DNA from 2 places in the Rhizobium sp. RSm-3 genome. Region 1 is predicted to be linked to the other one. Evidence: riboswitches for the same ligand, from Rfam matches in the RefSeq annotation. Region 1 holds a riboswitch; the other holds the start of a gene.

Region 1 (7,185 bases):
CCATTACGGCTTCACCCGCGACAGCGGCCACTTCCTCGCCTTTCCCACGACCGAGAGCTTCACCGCCCAGATCCGCGTCCAGGGCGAGTTCCGTACCCTCTACGACCAGGCCGGCCTGATGGTGCGTCTCGACGAGAAACGCTGGGTGAAGTCAGGCGTCGAGTTCACCGACGGCGAACCCTTCCTCAGCACCGTCGTCACCGACGGCAGATCCGACTGGTCCGTCTCACAACCCTTCAAGGAACTCGAGGACTTCCACCTCCGCATCACCGTCGCAAACGGCGCCATGCGCATCCAGGCCTCCCGCGATGGAAGCCGCTGGCCGCTGCTGCGGCTAGCGCCCTTCCCGGCGGCCGAGCGCTATGAGGTGGGGCCGGCTGCCTGCACGCCGGAACGCAGCGGGCTGAGGGTGCGGTTTTCGGAGTTTGCGATTGGGGCGGCGGTTACGACCGGGCTGCATGATTTGAGTTAGGCCAAGATTTCTAAGCCGATCAATTTGCCGTCCTCTCCGCAATCGAGGTCTATAATGAATCAGCGCTTTCTAAGACGATCATCCCGAGGTACGAACACAGGATTTGGATCCATATCGCCGGCTTGAAAGGTCGGCACAAGTTCGCCGATCTTGTTCGGGATCTTCACTACATTCGCCCTGATAAGCCGCTTGATTTCATCCCGATATTGCAGGGCTCTTTTCTCTTGCGCCTCTTTTTCAGCGCCCGATTTCTGCTGTCGCGATTTAGTATGCTGAAGTCGTCTTTGAAAATATGGCCTTCCAATTTTCTCATTCTGAATATGCATAGATCCAGGAAGCATGATTATTTCGCCTGATTCCTCCTCAATTTCACCCATTATATCGGCGATATCGTTTGTCTCCATAACAACTATCCGACACCCTCGCGAATGTGCCAGGAAAAAATTTAGAATATGTCCGGACCGCCTATACAATTCCTCCCAACCTCCAGAATGATCTAGGTGAGGAATTCCATCAAAAAACGTGTGCTCCTCCAATAAGCCGATCTCCGGAACAGCAGGGTGGGTTCTTTGCTTGCCGACAGCGATCATGTCCCCAGTGTCGATATTAAAAAGCATGTAATCAACCGACATTTCGACCTCTATTTTGGATAAGAGTACACAGGTTTACCCTGAGCCGTATAAATCGTTACAGTTGGCGCGTTTTTATCATATTGGGAGCTCGACATGACGTTTTTCATTGCCTGTTCCGCAGTCCCGCGGCTCAGATTGGCGGCGCGGCCATCAATCACAATCGAAGCCCCTGAGTCCTGGCGAGTATTCGAGATAATTTTATCTAGGACAGAAGCTTCGTGACCCTGCTCGTCGCGCTCGGCGTCAAGTCCACTCCTCAGAGCCGTCGTCCGCTATCCACACGACTCCAGCAGGGCACTCCTCGCGAAAGAACCAAAGACTTTCCTCAAAAATCTTTGCATCCTCCGACACTTTATCAAAGTCGTCGGTCAGCTTCGGTCCGGATGAATTTGTCTCCGCTCTTCCGAACACCATTTCCCGAGGAAGGTCTGTCCTGGGATCGGCTTGCCGACGCCCGCCGAATGCGGGTTGGTCGGCGGCGTAAGGACGGCGCCACTGAGCCCCGAATTGACATTGAACAGCGCGCCGCCGGCCTTGATGTTGGCGTCGCCGATCGCCTAGACGGAACTGACGATCGTCGTGCCGTTGGCCATGACCAGCCGGGCGTGCCGAGGGTGACCTAGATGTTCAGCAAAGATGCATCCAGGAGTGCGCGGTGCTCAAACCCCTGCCTACGGAACTGACAGATTAAAAAACCTCCTGGCGGAGCAATTCAAAGTCTTCGACGTTAGTCATTAGTGCGATCAGTTCTGACGGTCTATCCGTGGAGTTTATATAAAAAAGGAGGGGATAGCTGACAAAATCCTGCTCTACAGGATCGCCATCAAATGGATCAATATTCTTTTTTAAAACGAATTGCTCTTCGCCTCCCGCGCCAAAGACATAATAAACCCCGGCCTGATAAAAACTATCTCGCTCGGTGAAGAAAAATCCAAACACCGATTCTACTGCAGCCTTTGCTTCTGCAAGTGAATTCTTTCGTATTCCATACAATATAAAGCTTGGCATAATACATTATTACTCCGGAAAGAATATACCAGGAGACCTGTTCGTCGCTGCGGTCGATGTGCCATAGATCATAAAATTAACCTCACGTCCTGTCTGCACATTAAGCTTGCTTGCCAGGTCACTCAGTCCGAGAGCTGCGAGATCACGGCCACTTAGCGGTCCCGTCCTTGTGCCAGAACTCCTAAGGCCAATCCCCAGAGACTGCGCGCGCTGTAACAGCCCAGGGCTTACTACAGCAATGTCAAAGTCGCTAATCCGACCGACGTCAAACGCTTCACCGGTCGAGTAGCTTCGGCCAGTTACAGCACTCCCCTGAAGGATTGTCTGAACATTGTCATAACCAGCGCGAGCAAACCCCGCCCTTATATCACGGCCCAACGTCGCAAATTCACCCGTACTAGCACAACGCGCAACTTACGCGAAGCTGGTCATCTGCTCGTTATCATTGAAAATACGACACATAAACGGATAGGATGAATATTTCTGGATCTGCGGAAATCCATGAAAGCCTGAGGAAGATGAGCTGCACTCATTTTAAACAAGAGACCTTTCGAGACGCCTGCATCTTTCCCGATCCCGCACAGAAATACGGAGATGTATTTCAGAAATTCCTTACACCCGCGGTTGCTGCTCCTATTCTTCTCGGAAAGGAAAGGACAACCGAATGGCGAAACCGCAGTGGCCGACGCAGCCCGGGACGGAATCTGCGGGGCGGCATTCGGGAAAACCTGATCAAGACCCGAATCGACGGCAAGCTCTCGGCCTTCGTAAAGCCCGGACTGACCGTCGAGGACGATAGCGTGCCCGCCGCGGACTTCACGCGCTGCGCCGTCGCAGCACTGTCATTTTCGAGATGACATCCGCCCCGTTCTCTGCGAAAAAGAGCGCGATGAGAGACAGGGGCGTTCGTCGACAGACGGGCTGAGAAGCACCCTTCGAACCTGAACCGGATAATGCCGGCGGAGGGAGTCGCTCGGGGTCGCGGTTCGCCGCACGAATTACCCCGTGCCCGCCCCGCCTGAAAGGGGCCACATATGCAGACCAGGACCACACCAGGAGCCATGCTGAAGGCGATGCGCGAGAAGCCGCCGCTCGTTCAGTGCATCACCAATTACGTCGCCATGAACATCGCCGCCAATGTTCTCCTGGCCGCCGGCGCCTCGCCGGCCATGGTGCATGCGGCTGAGGAAGCCGGCGAATTCGCCGGCATCGCCAACGCGCTGACCGTCAATATCGGCACGCTGTCGACGCAATGGATCGACGGCATGCAGGCGGCGGCAAAGGCGGCGACCTCGGCCGGCAAACCCTGGGTGCTCGATCCGGTCGCCCATTATGCCACGGCGTTCCGCCGCGATGCGGTCGCCGGTCTGCTGGCGCTCAAGCCCACGATCATCCGCGGCAACGCCTCCGAAATCATCGCGCTCGCCGGCGGCGAGAGCAGCGGCCAGGGCGTCGACAGCCGCGATCCGGTCGAGCGGGCCGAAGGTTCGGCGCGATGGCTGGCCGAGCGCCAACAGGCGATCGTCGCCGTCACCGGTGCCGTCGATTTCGTCACCGACGGCCAGCGGGCTGTGCGCATCACAGGCGGATCGACCTTGATGCCGCAGGTTACCGCGCTCGGCTGCTCGCTCACCTGCCTCGTCGGCGCCTTTGCCGCCACGGTGCCCGAGGATATGTTCGGGGCGACGGTCGCCGCCCTTGCAACGTTCGCCATCGCCGGCGAGGAGGCAGCGCTGGGTGCGGCCGGTCCCGGCTCCTTTGCCTGGCGCTTCCTCGACGCGTTGAACGCGCTCGACGCCGAAACGCTCGATGCCAGGGCACGGGTATCGGCGGCATGAAGACTTTCGACCTTTCGCTCTATCTCGTCCTCGATCCCGATCTCTGCGCCGGGATCGGCATGGTCGAGACCGCGCGGCTTGCCGTTGCCGGCGGCGCGACGATGGTGCAGCTGCGCGACAAACATGCCGGCACGGCCGGGATGATCGAGACCGGACGCGCCTTGAAACAGGCGCTTGATGGCACCGGCGCGCTCCTCATCGTCAACGACGATGTCAAGGCGGCGATCGCCATCGGCGCCGACGGGTTGCATATCGGCCAGGAGGATATGGATGCGGTGACAGCGCGGGCGATGATCGGCTCCGACATGATCCTCGGCCTGTCGGTCGAAACCGCGGCGCTTGCCGCTGCCGTCGATCCCGATGTCGTCGACTATACCGGCGTCGGGCCGGTGTTTGCGACACCGACCAAGGCCAACCACAAGCAGCCGATCGGCTTTGACGGTCTTGCCAAGCTGGTGGCGGCTTCGCCGGTGCCCTCGGTTGCGATCGGCGGGCTCAAGGCGGAGCATGTGGCCGAAGTCTTTGCCGCAGGCGCGAGCGGGCTTGCCGTCGTCTCCGCCATCTCAGGCACGCCCGACCCGGAAGCGGCGACGCGCCGCATCGCCGCTGAAATTCGAAAGGCCCGCCCATGATCCGCAACGTCCTCTCCATCGCCGGTTCCGATCCCTCGGGCGGCGCCGGCATCCAGGCCGATCTCAAGGCCTTCTCCGCCCGCGGCGTCTACGGCATGGCGGTGCTGACCGCGCTGACGGCGCAGAACACGCAAGGGGTCACCGGCGTGCATCTGGTGCCGGCTGCATTCGTTGCCGATCAGATCAACGCCGTCTTTGCCGATGTGCGTGTCGATGCCGTCAAGATCGGCATGATCGCCAATGCCGGCATCGCCGAAGCCGTTGCTGGAGCGCTCGCCGCAGCTCTGGCCGAGGGACGCGGCATCCCCATCGTCATCGATCCCGTGATGATCGCCAAGGGCGGCGCCGCCTTGCTGGCACCCGAAGCCGTCGACGTGCTGACCCGCCGGCTGCTGCCGCTCGCGACGCTGCTGACCCCGAACCTGCCTGAGGCCGCCGCCCTGCTGCATCAGCCGGTGGCGACAAACCGCGCCGAGATGGCGGCGCAGGCCGAGCAACTGCGCGCGCTCGGCCCGGCCGCCGTGCTGGTCAAAGGCGGTCATCTCGACAGCGAGGAAAGCCCCGACGTGCTTGCCGCGGCCGATGGTCTGCACTGGTTCGAAGCCCGGCGCGTGCCGACCAAGAACACCCACGGCACCGGCTGCACGCTGTCGAGCGCGCTGGCAGCCGAGCTTGCCAAGGGTGCCTCGGCTGAAGAGGCCGTCGCCATCGCCAAGGATTACCTCGCCGGCGCGGTTGCGGCTTCAGGCAGCCTCAGCGTCGGCTCCGGACACGGCCCGGTGCAGCATTTTCATGCGCTTTGGAAAGCGGCGGGATAAGTGCCTCACGTCGCCGCACGCCTTCATTCAAAACGGCTCGGGCTCCCCGGGCCGTTTTTGCATTTTGGACCCACCCTGCATTGAAACCCGGCCCTCGCGAGGGCCGGCTCTGCGGCTCATTTCAGAATCCCTGTTGACAAGCCCGGTCGCATGGCCAAATCTATGTCATTAAAAAGGGATATATTCCGCAATAACGGAATATTAGGAGGAGTGACAGGGTGCCAGACCTGCTTGTGAGTCTATACTCGACAGAGCTCGCCGACCTGCAACGGAAAGCCGATCATGTCGGCGTCTCCATCCGCCCTCCTCTCCCCCCGGAACTGCATCTCGTCGTCAACTGGGTTCGCGAAGGGTTCAGCGAGAACTGGGCGAGCGAGGTCTCGGTCGCCTTCTCCCGCCAGCCCGTCGCCTGCCTGATCGCCGTCGACGGCAGCAAGCTTCTCGGCTTTGCCTGCTACGACACGACGGCACGCGGCTTCTTCGGCCCGACCGGAGTCGATCCTGAAGCCCGCGGCAAGGGTATCGGGCTCGCCCTGTTTTCCGCCTGCCTTCAGACCATGAAGACGCTTGGCCATGCCTATGCCTTTATCGGCGATGCCGGCCCGGTCGATTTCTACGCCAAGACCGCAGGCGCAATCACCATCCCCGCCCCGACAAGGGCATCTACGAAGGCATGCTGAGAAGCATGCCGACATGACCATCTGATCCCGGAGCACCAGAATTGTCCTCGACCCCGCTCGCCCTTTTCGTCGGCCTTCCCAATCCCGTCCTTTCGGACGATGAATTCGCCCTGTTCCGCGAGACCAATCCGCTCGGCCTCTTCGTCGGCCGGCGCAATCAGCGCGAGCCGGAGCAGACCAGGCGGCTGATCGAGCGCTTTCGGCAAGCTGTCGGCCGCGACGATGCGCCTGTCTTCACCGACCAGGAAGGCGGCCGCGTGCAGCATCTCGATGCCGGGCCTTGGCCGCTCTTCCGCAGCTTCGGCCAGTTTGCCGAACTGGCGCGCCGCGATTTCGATCTCGGCAAAAAAGCACTGCGCCTTTCCTCCCAGGCGATGGGCGCGATGATGACGGAACTCGGGCTTTCGAGCGGCTGCTCGCCCGTTCTCGATCTCGTCTTCGAGACGACGAGCGCGGTCATCGGCGCCCGCTCCTTCGGTCCCGATCCCGATGTCATCGCCGCCCTCGGCCGCGAAGTGGTCGATGGCCTGCTCGAGACCGGCAACATGCCCGTGATCAAGCACATTCCCGGCCATGGTCGCGCGACGCTCGACTCTCACAAGGAGCGCCCGGTCGTCGACGCCTCGCGCGAGACCCTCGCAGCGACCGATTTCAAACCCTTCGTCGCGCTGAAGGATACGCCCTGGGCGATGGTCGCCCATGTCGTCTACTCGGCCTATGACGCGGAGCTGCCGGCCTCTGTATCGCCGGTCATGCACGACCTCATCCGCACGGAGCTTGGTTATGACGGCGTGCTGATTTCCGACTGCATCTTCATGGAGTCGCTCTCCGGCACGCTGCCGGAACGTGTCGCCCAAGTGCTCGACGCGGGCTTCGACATCGCCCTCCATAGCCATGGCGACGTCAGGGAAAGCGAAGCTGCCGCCAAGGCCGCCCGGCCGCTGACCGACGCCGCCTTGAAGCGGATCGCCGCCGGCAAGGCCCGCCTCAGCAATCTCAAGATCGACGTCCGCGCCGCCCATGCTGAGGTCGAAGACATGTTTGCCAGCGCGCTGGTCTCCTGACCGCCGCGCCATCTCTCACCGCATAAAAGAAGGGGAATAAA
Region 2 (7,185 bases), on a different contig from region 1:
TGGTCGGCGCCAGCAGAAAACCGTGGCGATAAAGACCGTTGAAAACGACGACCTTCCCCTCCCGCACGACGCGCGGAAGATTGTCGGGCAGGGCAGGGCGGATGCCGGCGCCGGTTTCGACGACGGCGGCGTCGGCAAAAGCCGGGTGCAGCGCATAGGCCGTGTTCAGCAGTTCCATCAGCGAACGCGCGGTGATCGGGCCGTCGGAATCGGTCTCGATCATCGTCGCGCCGATCATGAAAAAGCCGTTGCCGCGGGGAACGATATAGACGGGAAAACGCGGATGCAGCAGGCGGACGGGCCGGGCCAGCGTGACCTCTTCGGTATGGAGATAGAGCATTTCGCCCCGCACGCCGCGCAGGTCGCGCTCTCGCCCGATGCGGGCAGCACCTGTGCAGTCGACGATATCGGAGAAATCGTCATCGTCCGGCGCTACGTCGGTAAAGGTGGCGCCGTTTGCCGCCAGTTGCTCTTTCAGCGCCCGCAGCGCCTGGCGCGGGTCCAGATGCGCCTCACCTGGGAAGAACAGGCCGTGCCTGAAACGGGTGGCGAGCGCGGGCTCAAGGGCGGCGATATCGTTCTCGTCAACCCATTGATAACCGGTCGTGCGGCCGGCAAATCGCTTCAGCTCGCCATGGTCGCGCGTCGAGGCGACGACGAGCGTGCCGTTGCGGACGGTGCTGCCCGGCAGGATCGCTTCCCAGCGATCGGCGGCATCGAGGCCGCCCGTCAGCACCGCCTCATCGGCGCTTTCCCGCTCGCACCAGGGCGCCAGCATGCCGCCGGCGAGCCAGGACGCCGCACGAGCGAAGTTCGGGTGCGGGTCGAAGACCGTGACATCGGCACCGCGGGCATGCAGCTCGCGGGCGACGGTGAGGCCGGCGACGCCGGCCCCTTTGACAAGCACGCGCATGTCAGTCCGCCCCGTGCGCGGAGGTCTCGATCGGCATATAGAGATCGCCGCCCTCACGGTATTTCGCCGCCATCGCGTCCAGCCCCTCCTTCTGCGCTTCGGCGCGGATGTCATGCGATATGCGCATGGAGCAAAATTTCGGGCCGCACATCGAACAGAAATGCGCCACCTTGTGGGCTTCCTTCGGAAGCGTCTCATCGTGGAAGGAGCGGGCCGTTTCGGGATCGAGCGACAGGTTGAACTGGTCTTCCCAGCGGAATTCGAAACGCGCCCGCGACAGCGCGTCGTCTCGAAGGCGCGCCGCCGGATGGCCCTTGGCGAGGTCGGCGGCATGGGCGGCGATCTTATAGGTGATGACGCCGGTCTTGACGTCGCTGCGGTCGGGCAGGCCGAGATGCTCTTTCGGGGTGACGTAGCAGAGCATAGCCGTGCCGAACCAGCCGATCATCGCCGCACCGATGCCGGAGGTGATATGGTCGTAGCCGGGCGCGATATCGGTCGTCAGCGGTCCCAGCGTGTAGAAGGGCGCCTCGCCGCAGACGGCGAGCTGCTTGTCCATGTTCTCCTTGATCTTGTGCATCGGCACGTGGCCGGGGCCCTCGATCATCACTTGGCAACCCCTCGCCCAGGCGATCTTGGTCAGTTCGCCGAGCGTTTCCAATTCTGCGAACTGTGCCGCGTCGTTGGCGTCGGCAATCGAACCCGGACGCAGGCCGTCTCCGAGCGAGAAGGAGACGTCATAGGCCCGGCAGATGTCGCAGATCTCTTCGAAATGCTCGTAAAGGAAGCTCTCGCGGTGATGATGCAGACACCACTTGGCCATAATCGAACCGCCGCGCGAGACGATGCCGGTGACGCGGTTGACGGTGAGCGGGATGTAATGCAGCCGCACGCCGGCATGGATGGTGAAATAGTCGACGCCCTGTTCCGCTTGCTCGATCAGCGTATCGCGATAAATTTCCCAGGTAAGATCCTCGGCGATGCCGCCGACCTTTTCCAGCGCCTGATACAGCGGCACCGTGCCGATCGGCAGTGGCGAATTGCGGACGATCCATTCGCGGATATTGTGGATGTTGCGGCCGGTCGAAAGATCCATGACCGTATCGGCGCCCCAGCGGGCGGCCCAGACCATCTTCTCGACTTCTTCGGCCATTGATGAGGTGACGGCGGAATTGCCGATATTGGCGTTGATCTTCACCAGAAAATTCCGACCGATGATCATCGGCTCGGCTTCGGGGTGGTTGATGTTGGCGGGGATGATCGCCCGACCGGCGGCGACTTCCCGGCGGACGAATTCCGGCGTGACGTGATCGGGAATATCGGCGCCGAAGCTCTCGCCGTCGCGCACCAGCGCTTCGGCCTTGGCCTTGCGGCCGAGATTCTCGCGAATGGCGATGAACTCCATCTCCGGCGTGATGATGCCGGCGCGTGCATAGGCGAGCTGGGTGACGGCTTTGCCGTCCTTGGCGCGCAGCGGCTGGCGCCGTCCGGGGAATTCCGGCGTCAGCCGGTCGCCGCTGACGAAGCCGTTATCCTCGGGGCGGACATGGCGGCCGTCATAGGCTTCGATATCGCCGCGGGCCAGCAGCCAGTCGCGGCGCAGTGGCGGCAGGCCTTGCTCGATGCGGATCTCCGCACCTTCGATCGTGTAGGGACCTGAGGAATCATAGACGATGACAGGCGGCTCGCCGGCGGTCGGGTGAACGCTGATTTCGCGCATCGGCACGCGGATATTACTGTGGATATCTCCCGCAATATGGATCTTCCGCGAGGCGGGCAGCGGGCCGGTGGTGACGGTCGGGGTGAGGATTTTTGCGGCAATGGTCATGGTTTGAGGCTCCAAGTGGTGGTTGGAGACCCAGTCAATCAGCCGGAATGATGGAAAGACGCCGGCATGGATTCCACGCGTGAATCCGAAGCCTTCGAGCGCTTGCACCGTCCCTACGCCAGTATGAACTGGATCAGGTTCAACGGGTCACTGCGCCACAACCGGCAAAGCCGTATTGTCCAGCAGTATCTCAGCCCCTTGCCGGGACCCCCCTGGTGAATGCGGATAGTCGTAAAGCGCCGTCGGTGAGCGTGTCAAGCTTAAGAGCTTTGCCGTCCCGCTTATATCGTGCGTTTCGGAACCCGGTTGCGTTACTGGCCGAACTGCGGCACATGTCATTTCACTCAACGTCAGGTGGATTATGTCGTTTCGGATTGAACGTCTTATGCGAGAACATCTCAGTGGCGCCGCCGGCGTGCTGGTCAGTGCCTATGCGGGACCTCCGTGGAACGAGAATTGGTCGCTTGAAGCGGCCATTGAAAATGTAAACAACGTGCTTGATACCCCCAAATCCATTGCCCTTGCGGCCATCGACGGAGGCAAGGTGCTGGGGATTGCGCTCGGCATACGACAGAGGCGCCATGCCGGTCCGGTCATTTATCTGGATGAGCTTTCGGTCCTGCCTGAGGCGCAGGGTACTGGAATAGGGACCGCGCTGCTGTCGGCCGTTTTCGAAACGGCAAAGATCGAGGGATGCAACAGCGTCTGGTTGATCTCACAGCGGGAAGGGGCGTTGTCGCAATTTTATCAGCGCAGCGGATTCGCCATCGGCGGCAACCTTGGACTCTACTCCAAATCGAGTGCGTAGCGGTTGGCCCCGTGACCGCGATTCCACTTTGAACCTATCTCGTTGTGGGATGAAAGAGCGCATGTCTGATCGGATTTGTCTGTCCGACATATCGGAAGAAAGCTGGCGAGCGGTCATCGAAACGCTGGGGGCTGCCGGCTGGTCCGTCCGAAAGGGCGGCGGCCTCGATTTCTCCTGGGCTATCCTGGAGCGCGGCGGGATACGGATCGACATGCAATATGATGCATGGCAGGAGGGCGAAATGGCCTTTGCCAAAGCCGACGGATCGACAATAACGATCGATCTTCCAGCACAATTGATGTTGGAGCTGAAATTGAACTGACCCGCCACTAAACGTTCGGCGGCTCTTCTGAAGCGATGCCCGCTCAATCCGGTCGCAATGTCTTGCCGGATTCCGCATCGAAAAGATGAAGCTTCCCTGGCCGAGCGGCGATGGTCGCGACCTGGCCCGGCTCAAAGTCGTGACGGTCGGAAAGCACCGCGACAAGCTCGCCGGACCCGTAGCGCAGGAAGACCATCGTCTCATGGCCGGTGGGTTCGGTGACGCTGACCGTCGTGTCGAGGCCGCTTTGGCTGAGCGAAAGGTGTTCAGGCCGCACGCCGAGAAGCACGGTCTGCCCGTCGGACGCCTGCGGGTTAAAGCCGAGCGCGATCTCGTCACCGGTCTCGGTGACGAAGATCGCACCATCGGCCTTGTAACGGCCTTTCAGCAGATTCATCGACGGTGAGCCGATAAAGGCCGCCACGAATGTATTGCGGGGACGATCGTAGAGTTCCAGCGGCGTGCCGATCTGTTCGACCTTGCCGCCCTGCATGACCACGATCTTGTCGGCCATGGTCATCGCTTCGACCTGATCGTGGGTGACATAGATCGTCGTGGTTCTCAGTCGCTGGTGCAGTTCCTTGATCTCCTTGCGCATCTGCACGCGCAGCTTGGCGTCGAGGTTCGACAAGGGCTCGTCGAACAGGAAAACCTGCGGCGATCGGACGATGGCGCGTCCCATCGCCACGCGCTGGCGCTGGCCGCCCGAAAGCTGGCGCGGATAGCGGTCGAGATAGGGCACGAGGTCGAGGGTTTCGGCCGCCGCCTGCAGCCGCTGCTTGATGATATCGGCAGGCTGCTTCTGCAGACGGAGCGCAAAGACCATGTTTTCGGCAACGGTTTTATGCGGATAGAGCGCATAGCTCTGAAAGACCATGGCGATGTCGCGATCCTTCGGCGGCAGGTTGTTGACGACCTTTCCGCCGATCGAGATGGTCCCGCCGGTGATGCTTTCGAGCCCCGCGACCATGCGCAGCAATGTCGATTTGCCGCAACCGGACGGGCCGACGAGCACCACAAACTCGCCGTCGCGAATGTCGATATCGACGCCATGCAGGATATTTACGGCGCCATAGGCCTTGCGCGCCTCTGAAATATTGACCTCAGCCATATGCCTCCCAATCGCTTTCCGACCACCCCAGGGGCGGTCCCAAGGGATATGCATCGCTTGACAATTATCCACGGCATTGGGCTCGGGGGAACCGCGTTCCGCCATTGCTTGAGATACCGTAGGACCTCCTCCATGAAACGTTTCATTTCTTGTTGACTTTTGCCGCTTGCCGTCTAATTCTCGCTGGCGAGGCCGAGAGGAGCGGTTTCGAACATCAATATGAAACGTTTCATTTTTTTGTTTACCAGATAGTTCTGCACGAGACCAGTGCGAAAATCGGACCGGAGCCAATCCGGAAAGATGGCTGGCGGCAGCGCAAAAACGTGGAGGAGGAAAGTATGAAAGTCGAAATATACGATGCATTGATGCGCCGTCAGGCAAGTCGCCGCGACGTCCTGCGCGGAACGGCGAGCGCTGCGGCTCTGCTCGGTCTATCCGGTGCGATGGGCGGAATTCCCGGCATGGCGATTGCCGCCGCCGACGATCTGCGCGCCCGGATCCTGCAGATTCCGGGCGTCGGCAAGGGCTCGCCGACGGATGCGGACTGGCAGAAAGTCGGCGAACTCTGCCTCGGCCCGACCAAGGCCAACGTCAAGCAGGGCGAATTTGCCGGTGTCGAGCTGACCTTCATGGGGCTCAACAATCAGAACCTGCACAACTTCCTGTTCCGCGGCTTCCTGAAGCCCTGGGAGGCTTATACCGGCGCCAAGATCAACTGGATCGACCTTGCACAGGCCGACTACAACGCCCGCCTTCAGCAATCGATCGCGACCGGCACCGTCGATTTCGACATTCTGGAAATGGGCGCCCCGTTCGAAGGCGACACTGCCGGACGCGGGCTGCTGGACGAGATGCCGGACTGGGCTGCAAAGCAGATCGAGGCCGACGACCTGGTGAGTTACCTGAAGCCGCCGGTCGGCACCTGGGGCGGCAAGACCTATCGCGTCACGATCGACGGCGACTGCCACACCTTCGCCTATCGCAAGGATTATTTCGGAGAGGGCTCCATCAGCGGCATGGCCGAGCCGCCGAAGACCTGGCAGGAGGTCAACGCGGCCTCCAAGGCGCTGATCGGCAAGACCGATCCGCTGACCGGCCAGCCGGCCTACGGCTATCTCGACCCGCTCAAGGGCTGGGGCGGTTTCGGCTTCTATTTCATCGAGAACCGCGCGACGGCCTATGCCAAATATCCGGGTGATCCGGCCTGGCTGTTCGATCCCGAAAACATGAAGCCGCTGGTCAATAACCCCGCATGGGTCCAGGCGATCCAGGACGTCCTGGATCTGATCGCGGCCAAGGCCTATCCGGCCGATCAGATCAATGCCGACCCCGGCACCACGGCCTTCTCGCAGTTCCTGGCGGGCACCGGCGCCATGCTGATGTGGTGGGGCGATGTCGGCTCCAGCGCGCGCACTTCGGACTCGTCGGTCGTGGGCGATGTGGTCGGCTTCGGTATCAACCGCGGCTCCAACCGGGTCTACAACCGCAAGACCGGGCAATGGGAAGACAAGTATAACGAAGCGCCCAACATGGCCTATCTCGGCTGGGGCATCTATGTCACCAAGCAGGTCTCCGGCGACGAGAAGAAGCGCAAGGCGGCCTGGTCTGCTGCTGCCCATCTCGGCGGCAAGGATCTGTCCTTGTGGACGTCGGCCTATCCCTCCGGTTTCCAGCCTTACCGCCAGTCCAACTTCAACTACGACGAATGGGAAAAGGCAGGTTACGACCGCGCCTATATCGAGGACTATCTGGGTTCGAACGCCGACAGCTACAACCACCCGAACGCCGCCATCGAACCGCGCATCCCCGGTATCTTCCAATATTATTCCGTCGCCGAGGACGAATTGGCAAAGGGCTTTGCCGGACAGTACAAGTCGGCGCAGGAGACCGCGGATGCGATTGCGGCCGCCTGGGAAAAGATCACCGACCAGATCGGCCGCGACAGCCAGCTGAAACTCTATCGGGCGAGCCTCGGGCTCTGATCGTTTGACACCAATACGCCGGCGGACCGGAAGCGGTTCGCCGGCGCCCATTCTGTCCGGACGAGGAAAATCATGTCGACAGTCGAAGGCGACCTGCTGCACACGGTCGAAGCCGGCTCCATTTCCGCGAGCCGTCGTTTCTGGGGCCGCACGGCTCTATGGCTGAGTGCCATATGGTTCATCACATCCTTTGTCTTGCAGGGCATCCATGAACTGGGCTG

The links. Region 1 has a riboswitch for thiamine pyrophosphate ahead of thiM (hydroxyethylthiazole kinase). Riboswitches for the same ligand answer to the same signal wherever they lie in the genome.
Region 2: linked by a shared signal. The riboswitch ahead of thiC (phosphomethylpyrimidine synthase ThiC) and the one ahead of thiM (hydroxyethylthiazole kinase) in region 1 are both predicted to bind thiamine pyrophosphate.

The regions. Positions count from the first base shown of each region.
Region 1 covers NZ_MAWZ01000057.1:90,269-97,453, reverse strand. Annotated here, with positions in the region: gene BBJ66_RS27695 (DUF1349 domain-containing protein) at 1-472, shown strand, start outside; gene BBJ66_RS27690 (hypothetical protein) at 532-1,104, opposite strand; gene BBJ66_RS35930 (DUF596 domain-containing protein) at 1,348-1,518, opposite strand; gene BBJ66_RS27685 (hypothetical protein) at 1,792-2,112, opposite strand; gene BBJ66_RS27680 (hypothetical protein) at 2,586-2,969, shown strand; TPP riboswitch at 3,001-3,097, shown strand; gene thiM (hydroxyethylthiazole kinase) at 3,147-3,950, shown strand; gene thiE (thiamine phosphate synthase) at 3,947-4,582, shown strand; gene thiD (bifunctional hydroxymethylpyrimidine kinase/phosphomethylpyrimidine kinase) at 4,579-5,400, shown strand; partial or broken gene BBJ66_RS27660 (GNAT family N-acetyltransferase) at 5,619-6,097, shown strand; gene BBJ66_RS27655 (glycoside hydrolase family 3 N-terminal domain-containing protein) at 6,122-7,144, shown strand.
Region 2 covers NZ_MAWZ01000002.1:434,178-441,362, reverse strand. Annotated here, with positions in the region: gene thiO (glycine oxidase ThiO) at 1-913, opposite strand, end outside; gene thiC (phosphomethylpyrimidine synthase ThiC) at 915-2,741, opposite strand; TPP riboswitch at 2,834-2,965, opposite strand; gene BBJ66_RS05240 (GNAT family N-acetyltransferase) at 3,103-3,549, shown strand; gene BBJ66_RS05235 (hypothetical protein) at 3,611-3,871, shown strand; gene BBJ66_RS05230 (ABC transporter ATP-binding protein) at 3,915-4,982, opposite strand; gene BBJ66_RS05225 (extracellular solute-binding protein) at 5,321-6,964, shown strand; gene BBJ66_RS05220 (carbohydrate ABC transporter permease) at 7,037-7,185, shown strand, end outside.